Regions from separate parts of the Halorhodospira sp. M38 genome, predicted to be linked through region 1. Evidence: predicted binding sites of a transcription regulator. Region 1 holds the regulator's gene; each other region holds the start of a gene.

Region 1 (7,066 bases):
CGGGGCTCCTTCACCGACCGCGATGATGCCGGCTCGGCCGCCGGCAGCGGCGGATTCGGCCAGTTCGTCGAGGGATCGCCCGGGGTAGTTGAAGACGCGCAGGAGCATCGGCAGGTTCAGGCCGGTGACCACCCGGCAGTGGCGGTCGGTGCCGGCCGCCACGGCGACGTTGGAGGGGGTGGAGCCGTAGGCGTCGGAGAGGATGAGGACCCCGGCCCCCTGGTCGAGTCGGGTGATCAGGGAGCCGGCGCGTTCGAGTAGCTCGTTGCGCTCGTCCTCGTTGAAGACCTCCAGCGACTCGGTCTGCAGCGGGCAGATGCCGAGCGTGCGCGAGGCCGTGGCCAGGATCTCCGAGCCGATGTGTCGGTGGGCGACGATGAGCAGTCCGACCCTCATGACAGCTCCCGGTGGCGCAGGGTCACGTGGCTGCAGTCAGCCTGCAGTGCTGCGGCCAGCCGCTCGGCGAGGTAGACCGAACGGTGCTGCCCGCCGGTGCAGCCGATGGCCACGGTCAGGTAGCTGCGCCCTGACTGCTGATGGACCGGCAGCCAGTGGCGAATCATCGTGTCGATCTGGTCGAACAGGGTCTCGGTTTCGGGCTGCGCCTCCAGGAAGGCGCGGACGCTGTCATCGCGGCCGGTGTAGGCGCGCAGCCGAGGCTCCCAGTGTGGATTGGGCAGGCAGCGGGCGTCGAAGACGTAGTCGGCGTCCGTGGGGATGCCGTGCTTAAAGCCGAAGGACTGGACCAGCACCGACACACCGCTGCGCTCGCCCGCGACCCGCTCGGAGATCAGCCCGCGCAGGTCGTGGACCGTGGTCCGCGAGGTGTCGATACTCCAGTCGGCCACCTCGCGCAGCGGTTCGAGCAGGGCGCGCTCGGCGCGCAGGGCGTCGGCCAGCGGCTGATCGCCCTCGGCCAGGGGGTGGCGCCGCCGGGTCTCGCTATAGCGGCGCATGAGGATGGCGTCTTCGGCGTAGAGGAACAGCACCTCGGTGGCGATGCCCTGCTCGCGCAGCGCAGTCAGCGTCTCGGGCAGGCGCTGTAGGTCGCGGGGCGGGTTGCGGGCGTCCAGCCCCACCGCGAAGCGCTCGCCGGTGGGTGCGTCGCGATTCTGCGCGTAGCGGGCCAGCTCGCCGATCAGGCTCACTGGCAGGTTATCGATGCAGTAGTAACCGGCGTCTTCCAGGGTGTGCAGGGCGACGCTCTTGCCCGAGCCCGACAGGCCGCTGACCACGATCAGGCGCAGTTCGCTCATGCCGGCACCCCGTGGTTCCGGCCGCTGCGCTGGTGTGTTGCGACCTCCGCGACGAGGCGGCCGGCGGCGGCCTCGATCAGCGGCGCCAGCGGCCGGCGTTCGCTGTCGGTCAGGGTCACCCGGGGTAGGGCCAGGCCGAGCAGTTCGCGGTGATCGCGCCGGCCGTGCAGGGCGGCCTCGGCTTCGGTGGGGCCGGGAGCGCGCTGGAGCTGGATGCACAGAGCCACGGCGGTCTCGCTGCGCAGCGCCGCGGGGCCGTAGAGTTCGGTGATGTCCACCAGGCCGAGGTCGCGCAGGCAGAGCAGCCCCCGCCCCTGCTGCGGACCGGCGCCGAGCAGGCGATCACCGTCGCGGCGCAGCTGTACGGCGTCGTCGGCCACCAGGGCGTGACCACGGTCGAGCAGCGCCAGGGCGGCGTCGCTCTTGCCCACGCCGCTGGGGCCCTCCAGCAGAATCCCGCGGCCGTGGACCGCCATCAGCAGGCCGGGGATGACCGGCCGGTTCCCGGCCGCGTTCACGATGGGTCGGCGTGCGACTGCCATTCGCGCAGGGCCATCTGCAGCTCGTCCCCGTCCGAGGAGCGGCGCAGCCGCTCGCACAGGCTGCTGTCGCTGAACATCTCGGCAAGGCTGGCGAGGATCTGCAGGTGCTCGTCGGTGAAGTGCTCGGGTACGACGAGGGCGAAGAGCAGGTCCACCGGTGCCTTGTCGAAGGCGTCGAAATCGATGCCCCGGTCCAGGCGGATGAGGGCCCCGATGGCGCGGTCGATCCCGTCGATGCGGGCGTGGGGCACGGCGACGCCGTGCCCCAGGCCCGTGCTGCCCAGTCGCTCACGGGCCAGCAACCGGTTGCTGATCTCCCGGGCGTCGAGGCCGTCGCCGCTGGCCCCGATCAGCTCGCCTATGCGCAGGAGCACCTGCTCCTTGTCCTCGATGCCGCTCTCGCAGCGAACACGTTCCGGCGTGATGAGTTGCTCGATGTCCATGGAGTGTCCGATCGGCTGGCCCGCTGAACCGCGTCCCGCCGCCTTAAAGGCTGGCCTTGAGGGACGCGCCCTGCCGTCGCTGATCGACGGCCTTCTCTTTGTGTTTCAGGACCTGACGGTCAAGCTTGTCCACGAGCACGTCAATGGCTGCATAGAGATCCTCCTCGATGGCATCGGCAAAAACGCGCCCGCCGCCACCCCCGATGTGGATGACCGACTCGGCCTTCTGCTGCTTCTTCTCCACCGTGAGGATCACCTCGGTATCGATGACGTGGTCGAAGTGGCGCTGGATGCGTTGCATCTTCTCGTTCACATGCGCCCGGAGGGCCGGGGTGATCTCGACATGATGCCCACTGAGCTTGATCTGCATACCGCCTCCTGAACCCCTTTGCCGCCGGCGGAGCCGGGGGCCTCAGCGCCCCCGGGCCTCCCTGCGCTCCGCCGACGATGCGATGGACAGGGACTCCCGGTACTTGGCGACCGTCCGACGCGCCACCTGGATCCCCTCCTCATGAAGGATACGCGCAATCGCGCTGTCACTCAGCGGTTTTGCCCGATCCTCCTCGGCGATCAGCCGGCGGATCCGCGCCCGGATCGCCGTCGCCGAAGCCTCTCCGCCGTCGCTGGTCTGCACGTGGCTCGAGAAAAAGTACTTGAACTCGAAGGTGCCCCGCGGGGTGTGCATGTACTTGTTGGTGGTGATGCGGGAGATGGTGGACTCGTGCATCTCCACCGCCTCGGCGATCTCGCGCAGAACCAGTGGTTGCATCGCCTCCTCGCCGTGGTCGAGGAACCCCTGTTGCCGCTCTACGATGGCGCTGGCCACTTTCAGCAAGGTCTCGTTCCTGCTGCGCAGGCTCTTGATCAGCCAGCGCGCCTCTTGGAGATGGTTGCGCAGGCAGTGGTTGTCCGCGCTGCGGTCCGCTCTGCGGATCAGGCTGGCGTAATACGCGTTGACGCGCAAGCGGGGGGCGGTCTCGCCGTTGAGTTCCACCTGCCAGACGCCGTCGCGGCGCACGACGAGGACATCGGGGATGATGTAGTCCGGGGTTGTGTCGCTGATCTGCGAGCCCGGGCGTGGATCGAGGCTCTGGATCAGACCGAGGATGCCGCCGAGGGCATCTTCGCCGACCCCCAGGGCGCGGCCCAGGTCGTCATGGCGGCGTTCGGCGATGAGCTCCAGGTGGTGGAGGAGGGCGTGCTGCGCCTCCGCACGCCAGGGCGTGTCCTCGGGAAGCTGCTCGAGCTGGACGCACAGCGCTTCCTGAGGGTCGCGGGCGGCAACGCCGGTCGGGTCGAGCCGCTGGACACGCTGCAGGACCGCCTCTAGCTCCTCGGCGCTGACTTGCTCGTCGGCCGGACAGCCGGCCAGCAGATCCTCGGTGCTCTGGGTCAGGTAGCCGTCGTCGCCGACGGCGTCGACGATGACCTCGGCGATGGAGCGCTCCCGGGCGGAGAAGGCCTCGAGCTCGATCTGCGCGTGCAGGTGCTGCTGGAGGCTGTCGGAGGCGGCCGGCCGGTTGTCGAGGGTGTCGCGCTGCGCACCCTCGTCGCCGGGGGCGCTCAGTGCCGTGCTGCCGTCGTAGATGTCGTCCCAGGAGGTGTCCAGGGGCAGGTCTTCGGGGATGTCCTCGCCGGCGGGTTCGCTGGCCGGTGCCTCGTCCTCGTGGGGTTCCGTTTCCTGCTGCTCCTGCTCCTGCCCGGGTTCGGCCTCCTCATCGAGCTCGAGCATGAAGTTCGACTCCAGGGCCTGCTGGATCTCGGTGCGCAGCTCCAGGCTGGAGAGTTGCAGCAGCCGGATGGCCTGCTGCAGCTGCGGGGTCATGGTCAGCTGCTGACCGATGCGTAGCTGAAGCGACTGCTTCATGGCCGTGTCCGTTGTGCTTGAAGCATCCGTAGTCCGTCACTCACAGGCGGAAGTCCTCGCCCAGGTACACCTCGCGTACCCGCGGGTTGGCCAGCACGCTCTCGGCGTCCCCGGCGGCCAGCACCTCGCCGTCACTGAGGATGTAGGCGCGTTGCACGATGCCCAGCGTCTCGCGCACGTTATGGTCGGTGATCAGCACGCCGATACCCCGTTGCGCCAGCTGGCGGACGATCCGCTGGATCTCGCCCACCGAGATGGGGTCGACCCCGGCGAATGGCTCATCAAGCAGTATGAACCGCGGATTCGCCGCGAGGGCGCGGGCGATCTCCACGCGCCGGCGCTCGCCCCCGGACAGGGCGATCCCCGGGGAGTCGCGCACGTGGGTCACGCCGAACTCCTCGAGCAGGCGATCCAGCTCCTGCTCGCGCTCAGTGCCGTCCAGGTCGTCGCGCAGCTGCAGGATGGCCCGTACGTTATCCGCAACGCTCAGTTTACGAAAGACCGAGGGTTCCTGGGGGAGGTAGCCGATGCCCAATCGGGCCCGGGCGTGAATGGGCAACCGGGTGAGGTCGTCGCCTTCCAGGGTGATTCGTCCCTCGTCGGCCTGCACCAGGCCGACGACCATGTAAAAGCACGTGGTCTTGCCGGCCCCGTTGGGGCCGAGCAGGCCGACGATCTCACCGTCGGCGACCTCCAGCCCCGCGCCGTTGACCACGGTGCGGCCGCGATAGCGCTTGCTCAGCCCCTCCGCGCGCAGCGTCACCAACGGGTCATTCCTCCTCGCGCCGTGCCGGATACAGGATGGTCCGCGCCCGCTGCCCCTCGGCGCCGCGGGCCTTCATGACCTGCCCCTCCAGGTCGACGTCGATGGTCTCGGCGGTGACTTGATCATCCCCCTGCCAGAGATGTGCATCGCCCTGGAAATGGGCACGTTCGGGACCGCGGGAGTAGTACTCCATGCGTTTCGCCTCGGCATGCACGGGGCGAGGCTGGTTCTCGGGGTGATCGCGGTAGGTGGCCGGCGTGCCGTCGACGTAGACGTGGCTCAGGTCGCCGTCCTCGTCGGTGTAGACCTCCATGCGATCCCCGGTGATGCGCATCTCGCCCCGCGTGAGCACGGCGTCGCCCTCGTAGACGCTGACTCCGGCGACCGCGTCGACATCCACCCGGTCGGCCTCCAGTTCGATCGGTGCCTCGTCGCGCTGGCCCACGGCCGTTGCCGGCAGGGCAGCGGCGAGCAGGGTCGCGGCGACGAGCAGTCCCACGCGGATACGGCTGGCGGCGTCAGTACGCTCCATACGACCCCCGGACGTCGGCGTGCAGGCGCAGGCGATCCGCGCGGTAATCCAGGGTCATCCCGGTTCCGCGCAGGGTGCCGGCCGGCTCGCGAGCGGTGACCGCCTCGACGGTGCGCGCCTCGCCGGCGCGCAGGTCCACCAGCAGGTTGTGGGTGTTGATATCCAGCGGCGGACGCGCCTGCTGGGCCGGACGACGGATGTCCACCTCTTCGAACAGGCGGACTTCCCCGCCCTCGCGTTCGGCGATGCCGAAGGGGGCGCGGGCCTCCCAGAGGACGCCGTCGCGAGAGCGCATGCGCAGGTCGGGGTCGATGATCTCGAGCTCGCCGCGGCCGGGGAAGTGCTCGCCGGTGCGCCCGGAAAGGGCCGCACGGCGCTGCCCCTGCTCGTCGAAATCAACCATGGTAAACCCCTCGAGGAAGAAGTCCGGGCGCTCTTCGGGAGGGGCAGCGGTCTCCGGGGCCGGCGGCGCCGGGTCGCGGGTAAGCAGCAGACCGAGGAGGACGGTCAGGGTGAGGGCTGCTAGGGGGTAGAGGGAGCCGCGGCGCATGGCTCAGCCTTCCGCCCGGCGCAGCATCGGTTCAAGGTGGCCCTGGGCGTGCAGGATCAGCTCGGCCACCTCGCGCACGGCGCCGCGCCCCCCGGGGCGTGCAGTGACCCAGTCGGCCTGGGCGTGCAGCTGGGGGTGGCCGTCGGCCACGGCGACCCCGAAACCGGCCCGGCGGATCGCCGGCAGGTCGATCAGGTCGTCACCGGTGTAGGCGCACGCCTCCGGGGCGAGCCCGAGGCGCTCGGCCACCTCGGTCAGGGCGTCGCCCTTGTCCGAGCGGCCACGCAGGACGTGGCGGACCCCGAGCTCCTCGGCCCGGCGCATGACCGAGTGGCCCCCGCGGGCGGTGATCCAGCCCACCTCGATACCGGCGTCCTGGAGCATGCGCAGCCCCTTCCCGTCGTGGATGTGGAACGCCTGCAGCGGCTCACCGCTGCCGCCGACGAAGACGGTCCCGTCGGTAAGGACGCCATCGACGTCGAACAGGGCGAGGCGCACCGGCTCGGCCCGGCGCAGGACGTCCGGCGTGGGTGCGTCGCAGTAGGGGCGGGGCGGGGTGGTGCTCATACGACTCCGGCGCGCAGCAGGTCGTGCATGTTCAGGGCGCCCACCAGCCGGTCCTCGGCGTCGGTGACCAGCAGGGCATTGATGCGGTGGCGCTCCATGCGCTCGGCGGCCTCGGCGGCGAGCAGATCCGGTGACGCGGTCTGCGGGCTCAGGCTCATCACCGCCTCGATGGGGGTCTGGTGGATGTCGGCCCCGCGGTCCAGGGTCCGGCGCAGGTCGCCGTCGGTGAAGATGCCCAGCACCCGCTGCTCCTCGTCGACGATGGCGGTCATGCCCAACCCCTTGCGGCTGATCTCCAGCAGGGCGTCACGGAGAGCAGTTCCGGGGGCGACGCGGGGGATGCGCTCGCCGGTCTGCATGATGTCCTCGATATGGAGCAGCAGCCGGCGTCCGAGTTTGCCGCCGGGGTGCGAACGGGCAAAGTCCTCGGCGGTGAAGCCGCGCGCATCGAGCAGTGCGACGGCGAGGGCGTCGCCCATGGCCAGGGTGGCCGTCGTGCTTGCCGTGGGCGCCAGCCCGAGAGGGCAGGCCTCCTGTTCGACG
Region 2 (7,066 bases), on a different contig from region 1:
CAGGCCAAGGTTCTGGCACGGACCCGGGCCCAGCTCGAGGAACTCAACCGCCGCGTTGCCGAGCTGGAGAAGGCCCAGGGCGGCGGCCCGGGCGGTCCTGCCGGCGGCAGCGACGGCTAACCGGCGGGGCGGTATGCCCCGCTGACCATCGCGTGTGCCCCACGAACCAGGGAGGGTTCCATGGCACTGGCTGTAACCCGGGCGCGGGCGGCGCTCGGCGTGTCGGCCCCCGAGGTCCGGGTGGAGGTCCACTTGGCGCCGGGGCTGCCTGCGTTCTCACTTGTCGGCCTGCCGCGGGCCGAGGTGCGCGAGGCCCGGGACCGGGTCCGCAGCGCCATCATCAACAGCGGCCTGACGTTTCCGGTCGGCCGCGTCACCGTCAATCTCGCCCCCGCGGACCTGCCCAAGGGCGGGGGCCGGTTCGATCTGGCCATCGCTATCGGCGTCCTGGCCGCCTCGGGGCAGGTCCACGGCGACCTCGATTCGCTGGAGTTCATCGGCGAGCTGGCCCTCGGCGGCGAGCTCCGTGAGGTGGGTGCGACCCTGCCGGCGGCCCGCGCCGCCCGCGACGCCGGCCGGCGGCTGATCATCCCCGCCGGCGACGGCGCCGAGGCCGCCCTGGTCCATCCGCAGGGGGCAATAGCCGCGCAGCGGCTGCTGGCGGTCCTCGACCACCTGGACGGCCGTGATCCACTGCCCCCGGTAGGGCCGGCAGCGGCGGCCGAGCAGCGGCCCCGGGGTCCGGATCTGGCCGAGGTCCGCGGTCAGGCCGGACCGCGCCGGGCGCTGGAGGTGGCCGCCGCCGGCGGCCACAACCTGCTGCTCAGCGGGCCGCCGGGCACCGGCAAGAGCATGCTCGCCGAGCGGTTGCCGGGTTTGCTGCCGCCGCTGCCGGAGGCCGAGGCACTGGAAGCGGCGGCGGTGCGCTCGGTCAGCGGCGCGGGGGTGGATCCGGCCACCTGGCGGGTGCCGGCCTTTCGCGCTCCGCACCACACCGTCTCCGCCGCCGCCCTGATCGGTGGCGGGCAGCCGCCGCGTCCCGGCGAGGTCTCCCTGGCTCACCGCGGTGTGCTCTTCCTCGACGAATTCCCGGAGCTGCCGCGCAACGCCCTGGAGGCGCTGCGCGAGCCCCTACAGGCCCGCCAGGTGAGCATCGCCCGCAGCAACGCCCGGGTGACCTACCCGGCGGCGTTCCAGCTGGTCGCGGCGATGAACCCCTGCCCCTGCGGCTACCACGGCGATCCCCGCGGGGTGTGTCGCTGTACGCCGGAACAGGTGGCGCGTTATCGCGACCGGATGACCGGCCCCCTGCTGGATCGCTTCGACATCGCCGTGGAGGTGCCGCGGCTCAGTGCCCGGGAACTGACCGCCGCGCCGGCGGCCGAGCCGAGCGGTGTGGTGGCCGAACGGGTGGCTCGGGCCCGTGAGCGGCGGCGGCAGCGCTCCGGGGTGATCGCCGCCGAACTGGCCGGAGAGGCCCTAGAATCGGCCTGCGCACTGGCGCCAGAAGCCGAGGCGACGCTGGAGCGGGCCACCGAGGTTATCGGCCTGTCGCCGCGCGGGCACCACCGCCTGCTGCGGGTGGCGCGGACGCTGGCCGATCTCGACGAGGTCGACCCCATCGAGGGGCGCCACGTGGCCGAGGCGGTCGGGCTGCGGCGGGGGCTGGAGGAGCGTGGCGGGGCGGGGTAACCCGACCGGAGGCGCCGGCCGGCGCCCCCGGGTGCAGGGGGGTGCGGCTAGAAGGAGCGGGACACGGTGAAGGCCACCTGGGTCTCGTCGTCGTCTTCATCCGCCGCGTCGGAGCTGTTGTAGGTGCCCACTAGGCTGAGATCGAGCGTGCCGTACTCGTAACCGACGCCCAGGGCGGCATCGGCGCCGTCCAGGTTGGTGTCGGAGTCGATCACCAGGTAGCCGAGGTGGGCCATGGCGTAGAAGCCGGCGGCCAGCGGCGTCATCCAGTTGGTCTCCAGATAGACGGAGCTCTCGTCTTCGTCAAAATAATCGTCGGAGACGTGGACGTAGAAGTCCGCCTCCACCTCGCCGAAGGCAGTGCCGGCGCCGGCGTAGGCTTCTACCGTGTTGGAGTCGGAGTCGTCCGGATAGGTGTAGAAGGTCAGCCCCACATCACCCCAGATATCCGGGGTCAGGTCGAAGCCGAAGCCGCCGTAGAAATCCAGCTCCAGTGGGCCCCTGGCGTCCTGTGGCTGCAGGCTCGACGCCCAGGTGCCGACGTACGCCCCGGAGGCGTGGTCTAGGTCGAAGCCACCCTGGACGGCCGGCTCCTCGTCGCTCTCGGAGAAGCCGCGGAAGAGGTAGTTGGAGGTGATCGCCACGTTGGAGGAGAGGCTCCAGCCGGCGCCGATCTCCTCGGCCTGGGCGTTGGCGGAGAGGCCGAGGAGCAGGCCGCCGGCGGCGACTAGCGGGAAAGGCTTTTTCATGGTCGGGCACCTTATGCTGTATCCGTGGGTCAGGGGCGGCCACCGCCACGGGCGGCGCGCAGGGTGCTCATGCAGGGGGTGTGCCAGGTCCGGCCGTGCTAGGTGGAACAAGGGGTTAAGCGGGAGGTTGGGTGCCGCGCCCGCGCGCGGCGGCGTGCCTGCACCAGGAGCGCACGGCGCGCGCACCGAAGGGGTGCGCGCGTTGTGCGTGGTTGCAGCCGGGCCCGACCGGCAGGAAGAATAGCCTCTTTTCGAAACGGACGACGCGAGGGGGTAGGAATGCACCAGGTGTTGCTGTCGACGCACGCGCTGGCCGCCGTGGTCAGTCTCGGTCTGTTTATCGCCCGGGGGATCCTGATGTTCCGTGGCTCTGCAGCGCTCGAGAACAAGGTCCTGCGGGTGGCGCCGCAGGTCGCCGACACCGTGCTGCTGCTGACGGCAGTGGTGCTGATGGTGATGATCGCCCAGTACCCCTTCGTCGACGGCTGGCTCACCGTCAAGCTGCTCGGACTGATCGCCTACATCGTCCTCGGGGTGATCGCCCTGCGCCGAGGCCGCACCCGGCAGATCCGCATGGCCGCGTTCATCGGCGGCATCGCCGTCTTCGGCTACCTCTACCTCTACAGCATCACCCGCGAGCCGCTGCTGATCGTCGGCCTAGGCTGATCCGGATGGCCCCGGGCGCTGCTATAGTGTCCGGGGCAGCGAACGGAGCCGGATCATGCGTCTAACCCGACACAGCGACTACGCCCTGCGGGTCCTGCTCGCCCTTGGGGCGGCACAGGGCGAGCTGGTCACCATTGGCGCGATCGCGGAGCGCTTTGACATCTCGCGCAACCACCTGATGAAGGTGGTCAACCGGCTGGCTGCCCACGGCTTCGTGGAGACCGTCCGCGGCAAGCGTGGGGGGATCCGGTTGGCCCGCCCGCCGGAGGCGATCGCCCTGGGTGAGCTGCTGCGGCGCACCGAGGAGGACTTCACCCTGGTGGAGTGCTTCCGGGACGAGGATCAGCGCTGCCGGATCGAGGGCAACTGCGCCGTGCGCGCCGTACTCGACGAGGCGCTGCACGCCTTCCTGGCGGTGCTGGATCGCTACACCCTGGCCGATCTGCTGCACAACCGCGGCGCCCTGGCCGTGGACCTCGATCTGATCGACCGCCGTGCGGCGGAGACCGGCTGAACGCAGCCCGGGGCTGTCGGGTCAAAGACAGGGAAGGGATTGGAGCGGGTGATGGGAATCGAACCCACATCGCCAGCGTGGGAAGCTGGAGCTCTACCATTGAGCTACACCCGCTGCAGACAGGTAAAATCATAGCGCTGCACGGCGCCGAGGACAACCGGTGCCGCAGTGCCGCAACCGCGTTAGACTATCCGCGATGAGTACAGCAACCAGCATACAGATCCAGGTCAACGGCGAGGGCATGACCCTCCCCGCCGGCGCCAGCTGCGCCGATGTTCTGCAGCGGCTCGGCATCAGCGAGCAGCAGCGTCTGGCGGTGGAGGTTAACGAGACCATCGTCCCCCGCAGCCAGCTCGGTGATCACCAGCTGGCTGATGGCGACCGCATGGAGGTCATCCAGGCCATCGGCGGCGGCTGACCCGGTTCCCCTCAAAGCACGGAGTTCAAGACAAAGATGGCGGATCGCGATCCCCTGGTCATCGCCGGGCGCGAGTATCACTCGCGCCTGCTGGTCGGTACCGGCAAGTACCGCGACATGGAGCAGGCCCGTGCGGCCATCGAGGCAAGTGGCGCCGAGATCGTCACCATCGCCCTGCGCCGCAGCAACATCGGCCAGAACCCGGACGAGCCCAACCTGCTCGAGGCCGTGCCGCCGGATCGCTACACCATCCTGCCCAACACCGCCGGCTGCTATACGGTGAAGGACGCGGTGCGCACCTGCCGCCTGGCCCGCGAGCTGCTCGACGGTCACAACCTGGTCAAGCTGGAGGTGATCGGCGACGAGCGCACCCTCTACCCGGACGTCCCCGGAACCCTCGAGGCCGCGGAGCAGCTGGTGGCCGAAGGCTTCGAGGTGATGGCCTACACCAGCGACGATCCGATCGCCGCCAAGCGGCTCGAGGAGATCGGCTGCGTCGCCGTGATGCCGCTGGCCGCCCCGATCGGCTCCGGGCTCGGCATCCAGAACCGCTACAACATCCTGGAGATCGTCGACCGCCTGCAGGTCCCCGTGCTGGTCGATGCCGGGGTCGGCACCGCCTCCGACGTGGCCGTGGCCATGGAGCTCGGCTGCGACGCGGTGCTGCTCAACACCGCCATCGCCGGGGCGCGGGACCCGGTGCTCATGGCCTCGGCCATGCGCAAGGGCGTGGAGGCCGGGCGCGAGGCGTACCGCGCCGGCCGCATCCCGAAGCGGCGCTACGCCAGCGCGTCGTCCCCCGAGGAAGGGACCTTCTTCGAGTGAGCCAGCTGCGACGGACCCGCACCTTCGTCCGCCGCGAGGGCCGCCTGACCCAGGGGCAGCAGCGCGCGCTGGAGGCGCTCTGGCCGCATTACGGCCTCGACGTCCCGGAGCAGGGTGCCGTGGACCTCGATGCGCTCTTCGGCCGCACGGCGCCACGCGTCCTGGATATCGGCTTCGGCGACGGCGAGGCCCTGGTGGAGATGGCTGCCGCCGATCCCGGGCGCGACTATCTGGGCGTCGAGGTCCACCGCCCGGGGGTGGGCCACTGCCTGCTTTGCGCCGAGCAAGCGCAAGTGGAGAACCTGCGCGTGGCCACCGTGGACGCCGTGGAGCTGGTCCGCCACCACCTCCCGCCGCGGAGTCTGGCGGCGGTGCACATCTTCTTCCCCGACCCTTGGCCGAAGAAGCGCCACCACAAGCGGCGGATCGTCCAGCCGGCCTTCCTCGATCTGCTGGCCGAGCGGCTGGTACCCGGCGGTACCCTGCATCTGGCCACTGACTGGGCCGACTACGCCGAGTGGATGCTCGATACCGTCGAGCCCGACGAGCGCTTCGTGAACACCTGCGGCCCGCGGGCCTTCATCCCGCCCCCGCCGCCTCGCCCGCAGACCAAGTTCGAGCGGCGCGGTCTGCGCAAGGGGCACCAGGTCCACGACCTGATCTATCGCCTCCGGCCCGCCGACGCCGGATAGGCGGGGGCGGGCGGCGGATTACCCGCGGGAGGGGGCCGGGTCGTCGCTGAGTCCGCTCTGGCGTAGCAGCGGTTCGATGCTCGGCGGCCGGCCGCGGAAGCCCTGGAACAGCTCCCGGGCCGGGGCCGCACCGCCCATCTCCAGGATGTTCTCGGCCAGCGACTGGCCCACGCTGCGCTCGAGCAGCCCCTCCTCGCGGAAGCGCTCGAAGGCGTCCGCGGAGAGCACCTCCGCCCACTTGTAGCTGTAGTAGCCGGCGGCGTACCCGCCGGCGAAGATGTGCGCGAAGCTGTGCGGGAAGCGCTGCCAGGCCGGCGGGTGGACCACCGCCACGCGCCGGCGGACATCCTCTAGGGTGCTCAGGATGCCGGCCGCCTCCGGGGCGTCCCGGCGCTGGTGGAGTTCCAGATCGAACAGTGAGAACTCCAGTTGGCGGAGCATCTGCAGCCCGGCCTGGAAGTCGCGGGAGGCCCGCAGCCGTTCGAACAGTGGCTGCGGGAGTGGCTCGCCGGTCTGGTGGTGAGCGGCCAGCAGATCCAGCCCCTCGCGTTCCCAGCACCAGTTCTCGAGCAGCTGGCTGGGCAGCTCGACCGCATCCCACTCGACCCCGTGGATCCCCGCCACCGGGCGCCAGTCTTGGCGAGTGAGCAGGTGGTGCAGGGTGTGGCCGAACTCGTGGAACAGGGTGACCACCTCGTCGTGGGTCAGCAGCGCTGGCTCACCCTCGGCGGTGGGCATGAAGTTGCAGGTCAGGAAGGCCACCGGGGGCTGAACGCCGTCGCCGCGGCGGCGCCGGCTGCAGCACTCGCCCATCCAGGCGCCGCTGCGCTTGCCCGTGCGTGCGTAGAGGTCGGCGTAGAGCCCGCCGCGCGCGGCCCCGTCGGCATCGAGCAGCTCGTAATAGCGGACATCCGGGTGCCAGCTCTCGACGTCGTTGCGGAGCCGGAAGCGGACCCCGAACAACCGCTCGGCGATCGTGAACAGCCCCTCGACCACGTGCTCGGCCGGGAAGTACGGGCGCAGCGTCTCGTCGGAGAGCTGGAAGCGCTCCTCGCGGAGCCGCTCGCTGTAGTAGGGGACGTCCCAGACCTCCAGGTGATCGATCCCGTCGCGCTCGTAGGCGAAGCGCTGCAGCTCGTCGAACTCGTCCTGGGCGCGTGGGCGGGCGCGCTCGGCCAGATCGGTGAGGAAGCGGTGCACCTCCTCGGGGGAGTCGGCCATGCGCCGTGCCAGGGCCTGGTGGGCGTAGCTGGGGTAGCCAAGCAGATCGGCCTGCTCGGCGCGCAGGCGCAGGATCTCCTCCATCACCGGGGTGTTGTCGTAGTGCCCGGCGTGGGGGCCGGCGTCGGAGGCCCGTGTGGCGTGGGCGGTGTAGACCTCGCGGCGCAGTTCGCGGTCCTCGGCGTGCTGTAGCACGGCCAGCACGCTGGGCATCTGCAGGGTCAGGCGGTAGCCACTGACGCCGGCCTCGGTCGCCGCCTGGCGGGCCATGGAGCGGGCCGAGCCGGGT
Region 3 (7,066 bases), on a different contig from region 1:
CGTGACGGCGACTGGGAAGCGTGGCTCGATTTCTTCCTGGAGGGCGTTCTGACCACCGCCAACGGAGCGGTAGAGACGGCGCACCGACTGCTGGGCGTCTTCCGGGAAGATCAGCAACGTGTGGAGGGACTGGGGCGCGCCGCCGCCAATACCTTGCGCGTTCACCATGCCCTCGGCACCCGACCGCTGGCCTCGATCAATGATCTCGCCCAGCGTAGCGGGGTGGCCTACCCGACAGCTGCGCGGGCGGTCGAGGCGCTGGAACGCCTGGGCATCCTCCGGGAGGTGACCGGGCGGCGCCGCGACCGGGTGTTCGCCTACGAGCGGTACATCCAGATCCTCAATGAAGGCGCCGATCCCTTGTGAGCAACCACCCCGGGCCAGACCCGGTTACCGCGGCCTCGCAAGCCCTCGTATAGCCGCACTCACCCGCGCCGGCCCAGCAGCGCAGCAGCCGCGGCGCGCAGGTCGTCTTCGGCCACGCCGAGCTCTTGGATCTCTTCCTTGACGCGCTCTTTTTTCTCCTCCGGATTCACCGGCGAGAGCAGCAGCCGACCCTTGCGGGTGACCACCACCTCGAAGTAATCGACATCCGAGAACTGCCCGGCGATCTCCGGCGGCAGGCGCACCTCGTTCCACTCCGTCTTGCGTGCGAGCACGGTCATGACGGCCTCTCCTGTTTCTGACTTGGTCCTGCATCAAAACTTGGCACACCGCGCGCCGGCCGAGAAGTACCTTGCAGCCGAACGCATCAGCTGGGCCACCGTTATAACGACATGACCATCCGCTCTGACGCGGCGGCCGGCACATCCTTTACAATGCTCGGCCAACGCGGGCTTTCGGTCAGGTGATCAACGGTATGGAGATCAGCGAGGCACGGCTCACCCACCTCAAGGAGCTTGAGGCGGAGAGCATCCACATCATCCGCGAGGTCGCCGCGGAGTTCGACAACCCGGTGATGCTCTACTCCATCGGCAAGGACTCCTCGGTGATGCTGCGCCTGGCGCTCAAGGCGTTCTACCCGGGCAAACCGCCCTTCCCCCTGATGCACGTGGACACCACCTGGAAGTTCCGCGAGATGATCGCCTTCCGCGACCGCATGGCGCGCGAGTCGGGCATGGAGCTGATCGTCCACATCAACCAGGAGGGCGTCGAGCAGGGCATCGGGCCGTTCAGCCACGGCTCCAAGGTCCATACCGACGTCATGAAGACCCAGTCGCTCAAGCAGGCGATGGACCGGCACCGCTTCGATGCGGCCTTCGGCGGCGCCCGCCGCGACGAAGAAAAATCCCGCGCCAAGGAGCGCGTCTACTCCTTCCGCGACCGCCACCACCGCTGGGACCCCAAGGGCCAGCGCCCGGAGCTCTGGCAGCTCTACAACGGCCGCGTCCACAAGGGCGAGAGCATGCGCATCTTTCCCCTGTCCAACTGGACCGAGCTGGATATCTGGCAGTACATCTACCTGGAGGACATCCCCATCGTCCCCCTCTACTACGCCGCCGAGCGCCCGGTGGTCGAGCGCGACGGCACCCTGATCATGGTCGATGACGAGCGCATGCCGCTGGAAGAAGGCGAGCAGCCGCGCTACGAGAAGGTCCGCTTCCGCACCCTCGGCTGCTACCCGCTCACCGGCGCGATCCGCTCCGAGGCCGACACGCTGCCGGAGATCATCCAGGAGATGCTGCTCACCCGCACCTCCGAGCGGCAGGGGCGGGTCATCGACCACGACTCGGCGGGGTCGATGGAAGAGAAAAAACGCCAAGGGTATTTCTGATCATGTCCCACGCCTCCGATCTGATCGCCACCGACATCGAGTCCTACCTCAAGCAGCACGAGCACAAGGATCTGCTGCGTTTTATCACCTGCGGCTCGGTGGACGACGGCAAGAGCACCTTCATCGGGCGGCTGCTCCACGACTCGGCGCTGGTCTACGAGGACCAGCTCGCTGCGGTGCGCCAGGACTCGAGTCGCTACGGCACCACCGGCGACGACGTGGACCTGGCACTGCTCGTCGATGGCCTGCAATCCGAGCGCGAGCAGGGCATCACCATCGACGTCGCCTACCGCTACTTCTCCACCGATAAGCGCAAGTTCATCATCGCCGACACCCCGGGCCATGAGCAGTACACCCGCAACATGGCCACCGGTGCCTCGACGGCGCAGCTGGCGGTGATCCTGGTCGACGCCCGCCACGGGGTGCAGGTACAGACCCGGCGGCATAGCTACATCTGCGCGCTGCTGGGCATCCGCCACGTCGTGCTGGCCATCAACAAGATGGACCTGGTCGACTGGGATCAGGGCGCGTTCGAGCGCATCCGGAACGAGTACACGGCCTTCGCGCGCCGGCTCGGCATCCCCGACGTGCGCTGCGTGCCGCTGTCCGCGCTCAAGGGCGACAACGTCGTCCACCGCAGCGAGCAGATGCCGTGGTACGACGGCCCAACGCTGATGGAGCTGCTCGAGACCGTCGAGGCCAAGGCCGACCGCAACCTGCGCGATCTGCGCCTGCCGGTACAGACCGTGATCCGCCCCTCCCACGATTTCCGCGGCTTCGCCGGCACCCTGGCCGCCGGTACGGTCCGCCCCGGCGATGAGGTCGTCGCCCTGCCCTCCGGACTGCGCAGCCGCGTGGAGCGCGTAGTCACCTACGACGGCGACCTGGATGTGGCCTTCCCGCCGCAGTCGGTGACCGTCACCCTGGCCGACGAGATCGATATCTCCCGCGGGGATGTCCTCGCCAGCCCACGGCGGCCGGCGACGGTGGACGACACCCTGGATGCGCGCATCGTGTGGATGGCCGAGCAACCCCTGCTGCCCGGACGCCAGTACGACATCAAGCTGGGCACGGCCACCGTCCCGGCGGTGGTCGAGCGCATCCACCACCGCATCGACGTCAACACCCTCGAGCACCACCAGGCGGAGGAGCTCGGGCTCAACGAGATCGGCCTGTGCCGCGTCCAGCTCTCGGCGCGGGTGCCGTTCGACCCCTATGAGGAGATCGCCAACACCGGCGCGTTCATCGTCATCGACCGGATGAGCCTGCACACCGTCGGCGCCGGCATGGTCACCCGCGCCGCCACCGAGGCCGCCGGCGCCGAGACCGACGTGCCGCGCCGCCAGCTGGCGCTGAGCAAGACCCAGCGCGCCGGGCAGAAGGGCCAGCGGCCGTGCATCGTCTGGCTCACCGGCCTGTCCGGCTCGGGCAAGTCGAGCCTGGCCAATGCCCTCGAGCAGGCACTGTTTCGCCGCGGCTACCACAGCTACCTGATCGACGCCGGCAACGTCCGCCACGGCCTGAGCCACGACCTGGACTTCAGCCGCGATGCCCGGGCCGAGAACATCCGCCGCATCGCCGAGACGGCCACCATGTTCGTCGACGCCGGTCTGATCACCGTCTGCGCCAGCCTCTCGCCCTACCGCGACGACCGCGCCATGGTCCGCGAGCGGGTGGAGCCCGGCGAGTTCATCGAGGTGTACGTGGACGCCCCCATCGAGGCGTGCCGCGCTGCGGACCTCGACGGCCTCTACGCCCGCGCCGACGCCGGCGAGATCCAGGGGCTGCCGGGTGTGGATATCCCCTACGAGGCGCCGGAGCAGCCCGAGGTCCACGTCGATACGGTGGCGGAGGATCTGGAGACCTCGGTGCGCCGGATCCTTGCCGCCCTGGAGGAGCGCGGGGTGCTGCGCTAGCCCGCCCCGCGCCTACCCCTTGAGCACGCCGAGCGGACGCAGCCGGGCCACCCGGCGGCCGATGCCGGCGTGGGCGACCACGTCCACCACGTCGGCCACGTCCTTGTAGGCCTCGGCCAGCTCCTCGGCCACCGTATCCCGCGACGAGGCGCGCACCTCGATGCCGGCGGCGGCCAATTCGGCATCCAGGTCGCGCCCCTTGGCCGCCCGCTTGGCCTGACGGCGGCTCAGCCGGCGCCCGGCGCCGTGGGCGCAGGAGCCGAAGGTCTCGGCGTAGGCGCCCTGGGTGCCGAGCAGGACGTAGGAGTAGCGGGTCATATCGCCGGGCAACAGCACCGGCTGCCCCAGCCCGCGCAGGTCCTCGGGCAGCTCCGGATGCCCCGGCGGGAAGGCGCGGGTGGCCCCCTTGCGGTGGACGCACAGCTCGCGCTCCTCGCCGTCGATCCGGTGGCGCTCGAACTTGGCGATGTTGTGCGAGACGTCGTAGACCAGCTTCAGGTGGGCGGTCTCGCCGAGGACCTCGGCAAAGACCTGGCGCACCTGCTGGGTCATGGCCTGGCGGTTGACGTAGGCGAAGTTGGCGGCGGCCTGCATGGCCCCCAGGTAGTCCCGCGCCGCGGAGCAGCTCAGCGGCGCACAGGCGAGCTGGCGATCGGGCAGCTCGATGCTGTTGCGCCCGGTGATCCGCTCCATGGTCACCAGAAAGTCATCACAGACCTGGTGGCCGAGCCCGCGCGAGCCGGAGTGGATGAGCACGGTCAGCGTCCCCGCCTCCAGCCCCAGGCGCAGGGCGGCGGGCTCGTCGTAGACGGCATCGACGCAGCCGATCTCGATGAAGTGGTTGCCGGAGCCGACGGTGCCCACCTGATCCCGACCGCGCTGGATGGCCCGATCGCTGACCGCCTCGGGGTCCGCCCCGGGCAGCCGGCCGCCATCCTCGATCCGCGCCAGGTCCGCGGGCTCGCCCAGCCCCACCTCGACGGCCCACTCCGCCCCCTCGCGCAGCAGCCGGCGCATGTCCCGGTTGCGCAGCAGGCGATCGCCGTAGCCCCGCCCCACCCCGGCCGGGATGCGCTGGAAGAGCCGGTCCATCAGCGCCGGCAGATGGCCGCCCAGATCCTCGGCGTGCAGGGGGGTGCGCAGCAGGCGGACCCCGCAGTTGATGTCATATCCGACCCCGCCGGGCGAGACGACACCACCCTGGGCCGGATCGAAAGCCGCCACGCCGCCGATGGGGAAGCCAAACCCCCAGTGGATATCCGGCATGCCGATGGAACGGCCCACCACCCCGGGCAGGCAGGCCACGTTGGCCACCTGGCGCACGGCCTCGGTGTCGCGGATATCCTCGATCAGGGCGTCGCTGGCGAAGATCAGCCCGTCCACCCGCATGCGCCCCTGTCGCGGCACCCGCCAGCGGCACCCGTTGAGCCGTTCCAGCACCAGGCCATCGGTAGCCTCGATGTGTTTCGCCATGCCCGCCTCCTCAACGGTTGCTGCCGTGCCCCGTGATCCCGGGCCGATCCCAGCCCCCAAGGTCGCATGCGCGGCCAGCCTCGTCCTCCCCCCTCCGCAAGGTTAGACCCTCGGGCGCGCACCATGGCGGTGCATTCGCCCCGGGGTGGTGCCCCCGCATCGGGCGCGCGGACCGGGCTGACCGGGACGACCCGGCTGCCTCGGCCCGTAACTGACTGTTTCCCCATGCCTCGCCGACCTGGCCCGCGTCTTGCTTGTGGTACAGGCAGCGGCAGTATCGACCGCGAAGGGCTACGGCTCGGAGGATCCGGCCCGACGCGTCACCGCAGACAATCTGGCCAAAAGGGCGACTAGGGTTCCGTCCGCACATCCGCGGGGCCTGGTCCGAGAGTCGCCGACCTCTCTCAGGGGGGTTACACGGAGGGACAAAAGCCCGGGAGATCGCGATCGATGCTCCCGCTTTGTACCCAACGGCAACCCCGAGGGAGAGATCCCATGAGCCGCAACCAGCACCCCCTGCGCCAACGACTCACCCACCTGTGTGCCGCCGCGGCCCTGTTTAGCACCGCCGCACTGCCCCTGGCCGCCTCGGCGGATGAACGCGACTCCTTCCGCATCGCCTGGAGCATCTACGTCGGCTGGATGCCCTGGGACTTCGGCGAGGCCGAGGGCATCGTCGACAAGTGGGCGGACAAGTACGACATCGAGATCGATGTGGTCCAGATCAACGACTACATCGAGTCGATCAACCTCTACACCGCCGGTTCCTTCGACGGCGTGACCCTGACCAACATGGACGCCCTGACCATCCCGGCGGCCAGCGGTGTCGACACCACCGCGCTGATCGCCGGCGACTTCTCCGACGGCAACGACGGCCTGGTACTGAAAGGGACCGACGACCTGGCCGACGTCGAAGGGCAGCGCATCCACCTGGTGGAGCTGTCCGTCTCCCACTACCTGCTGGCCCGTGCCCTGGACTCGGTGGGGCTGAGCGAGCGGGACGTGCAGGTGGTCAACACCGCCGACGCCGACATCGTCGGTGCCTTCCGCTCGGACGACGTCCGCGCCGCCGTGGCGTGGAACCCGCAACTGGGGGAGATCCGCAACCACGAGGACGCCCACGTGGTGTTCGACTCCTCGGACATCCCCGGCGAGATCATCGACCTGCTCGGCGTGCGCACCGAGGTGCTGGAAGAGCACCCGGAACTCGGCAAGGCACTGACCGGGGCCTGGTACGAGATCATGGACGTCATGTCCGGGGACGATGCCGCCGGTGAGGCTGCCCGCACCGCCATGGCCGAGGCGGCCGGCACCGATCTGGCCGGCTACGAGGCGCAGCTCGCCTCCACCACCTTCTTCTACGACCCCGCCGAGGCGGTGGACTTCGTCACCAGCGAACAGCCCGCCGAGACCATGGAGAACGTCCGCCAGTTCGCCTACAAGCACGGGCTGCTCGGCGAGCGTGCCCCCAGCCCCGACTTCGTCGGGATCGAGCTGGCCGACGGCTCCACCCTGGGCGATGAGGCCAACGTCCAGTTGCGCTTCACCGACCGGTTCATGCGCAAGGCCGCCGAAGGCGAGCTGTAACGCCCCGCCCGGGGCGGATCAGCCCGCCCCGGGCCCCATCGGCCGCAGGAGCGTCATCCATGAAACGCCTGATCAACCGCCACCCGGGCCGGGTGGGAGGGGTCGCCTTGGCGATGCTCCCTTTCGTCCTCGCCCTGGTCGCCTACACCATCGCCTCGTCCCAGCGCCTGGCCGAGAACCCCAACGACCCGGTGCTGCCGTCGCTGATCACCCTGGCCGAATCGTTCCTGCGCCTGGCCAGCGAGGAGAGCCGGCGCACCGGCGAGGTGCTGCTGTGGCTGGACACCGGCGCCAGCCTGACCCGGCTCGGGCTCGG

The links. The regulator sigma-54, encoded in region 1, starts transcription at its own class of promoters, with help from an activator protein. The targets are predictions, from matches to a motif close to TGGCANGNTNCNTGCTT.
Region 2: the regulator sigma-54 is predicted to act here: its motif matches at 2,511-2,527, upstream of LRA98_RS07340 (TorF family putative porin).
Region 3: the regulator sigma-54 is predicted to act here: its motif matches at 5,403-5,419, upstream of LRA98_RS07480 (putative urea ABC transporter substrate-binding protein).

Annotation. Positions count from the first base shown of each region.
Region 1 covers NZ_JAJNQP010000010.1:65,038-72,103, forward strand. Annotated here, with positions in the region: gene LRA98_RS07840 (PTS sugar transporter subunit IIA) at 1-396, opposite strand, end outside; gene rapZ (RNase adapter RapZ) at 393-1,256, opposite strand; gene LRA98_RS07850 (HPr kinase/phosphorylase) at 1,253-1,774, opposite strand; gene LRA98_RS07855 (PTS sugar transporter subunit IIA) at 1,771-2,241, opposite strand; gene hpf (ribosome hibernation-promoting factor, HPF/YfiA family) at 2,285-2,611, opposite strand; gene LRA98_RS07865 (RNA polymerase factor sigma-54) at 2,654-4,108, opposite strand; gene lptB (LPS export ABC transporter ATP-binding protein) at 4,149-4,874, opposite strand; gene lptA (lipopolysaccharide transport periplasmic protein LptA) at 4,879-5,406, opposite strand; gene lptC (LPS export ABC transporter periplasmic protein LptC) at 5,393-5,956, opposite strand; gene LRA98_RS07885 (KdsC family phosphatase) at 5,960-6,523, opposite strand; gene LRA98_RS07890 (KpsF/GutQ family sugar-phosphate isomerase) at 6,520-7,066, opposite strand, start outside.
Region 2 covers NZ_JAJNQP010000009.1:46,793-53,858, forward strand. Annotated here, with positions in the region: gene ubiK (ubiquinone biosynthesis accessory factor UbiK) at 1-120, shown strand, start outside; gene LRA98_RS07335 (YifB family Mg chelatase-like AAA ATPase) at 181-1,692, shown strand; gene LRA98_RS07340 (TorF family putative porin) at 1,740-2,441, opposite strand; gene LRA98_RS07345 (SirB2 family protein) at 2,721-3,107, shown strand; gene LRA98_RS07350 (RrF2 family transcriptional regulator) at 3,163-3,621, shown strand; tRNA gene LRA98_RS07355 (tRNA-Gly) at 3,662-3,735, opposite strand; gene thiS (sulfur carrier protein ThiS) at 3,836-4,039, shown strand; gene LRA98_RS07365 (thiazole synthase) at 4,076-4,864, shown strand; gene trmB (tRNA (guanosine(46)-N7)-methyltransferase TrmB) at 4,861-5,556, shown strand; gene LRA98_RS07375 (M3 family metallopeptidase) at 5,575-7,066, opposite strand, start outside.
Region 3 covers NZ_JAJNQP010000009.1:78,899-85,964, reverse strand. Annotated here, with positions in the region: gene LRA98_RS07505 (Fic family protein) at 1-366, shown strand, start outside; gene LRA98_RS07500 (hypothetical protein) at 426-665, opposite strand; gene cysD (sulfate adenylyltransferase subunit CysD) at 860-1,774, shown strand; gene cysN (sulfate adenylyltransferase subunit CysN) at 1,777-3,690, shown strand; gene LRA98_RS07485 (RtcB family protein) at 3,703-5,163, opposite strand; guanidine-I (ykkC/yxkD leader) riboswitch at 5,503-5,605, shown strand; gene LRA98_RS07480 (putative urea ABC transporter substrate-binding protein) at 5,659-6,750, shown strand; gene LRA98_RS07475 (ABC transporter permease) at 6,810-7,066, shown strand, end outside.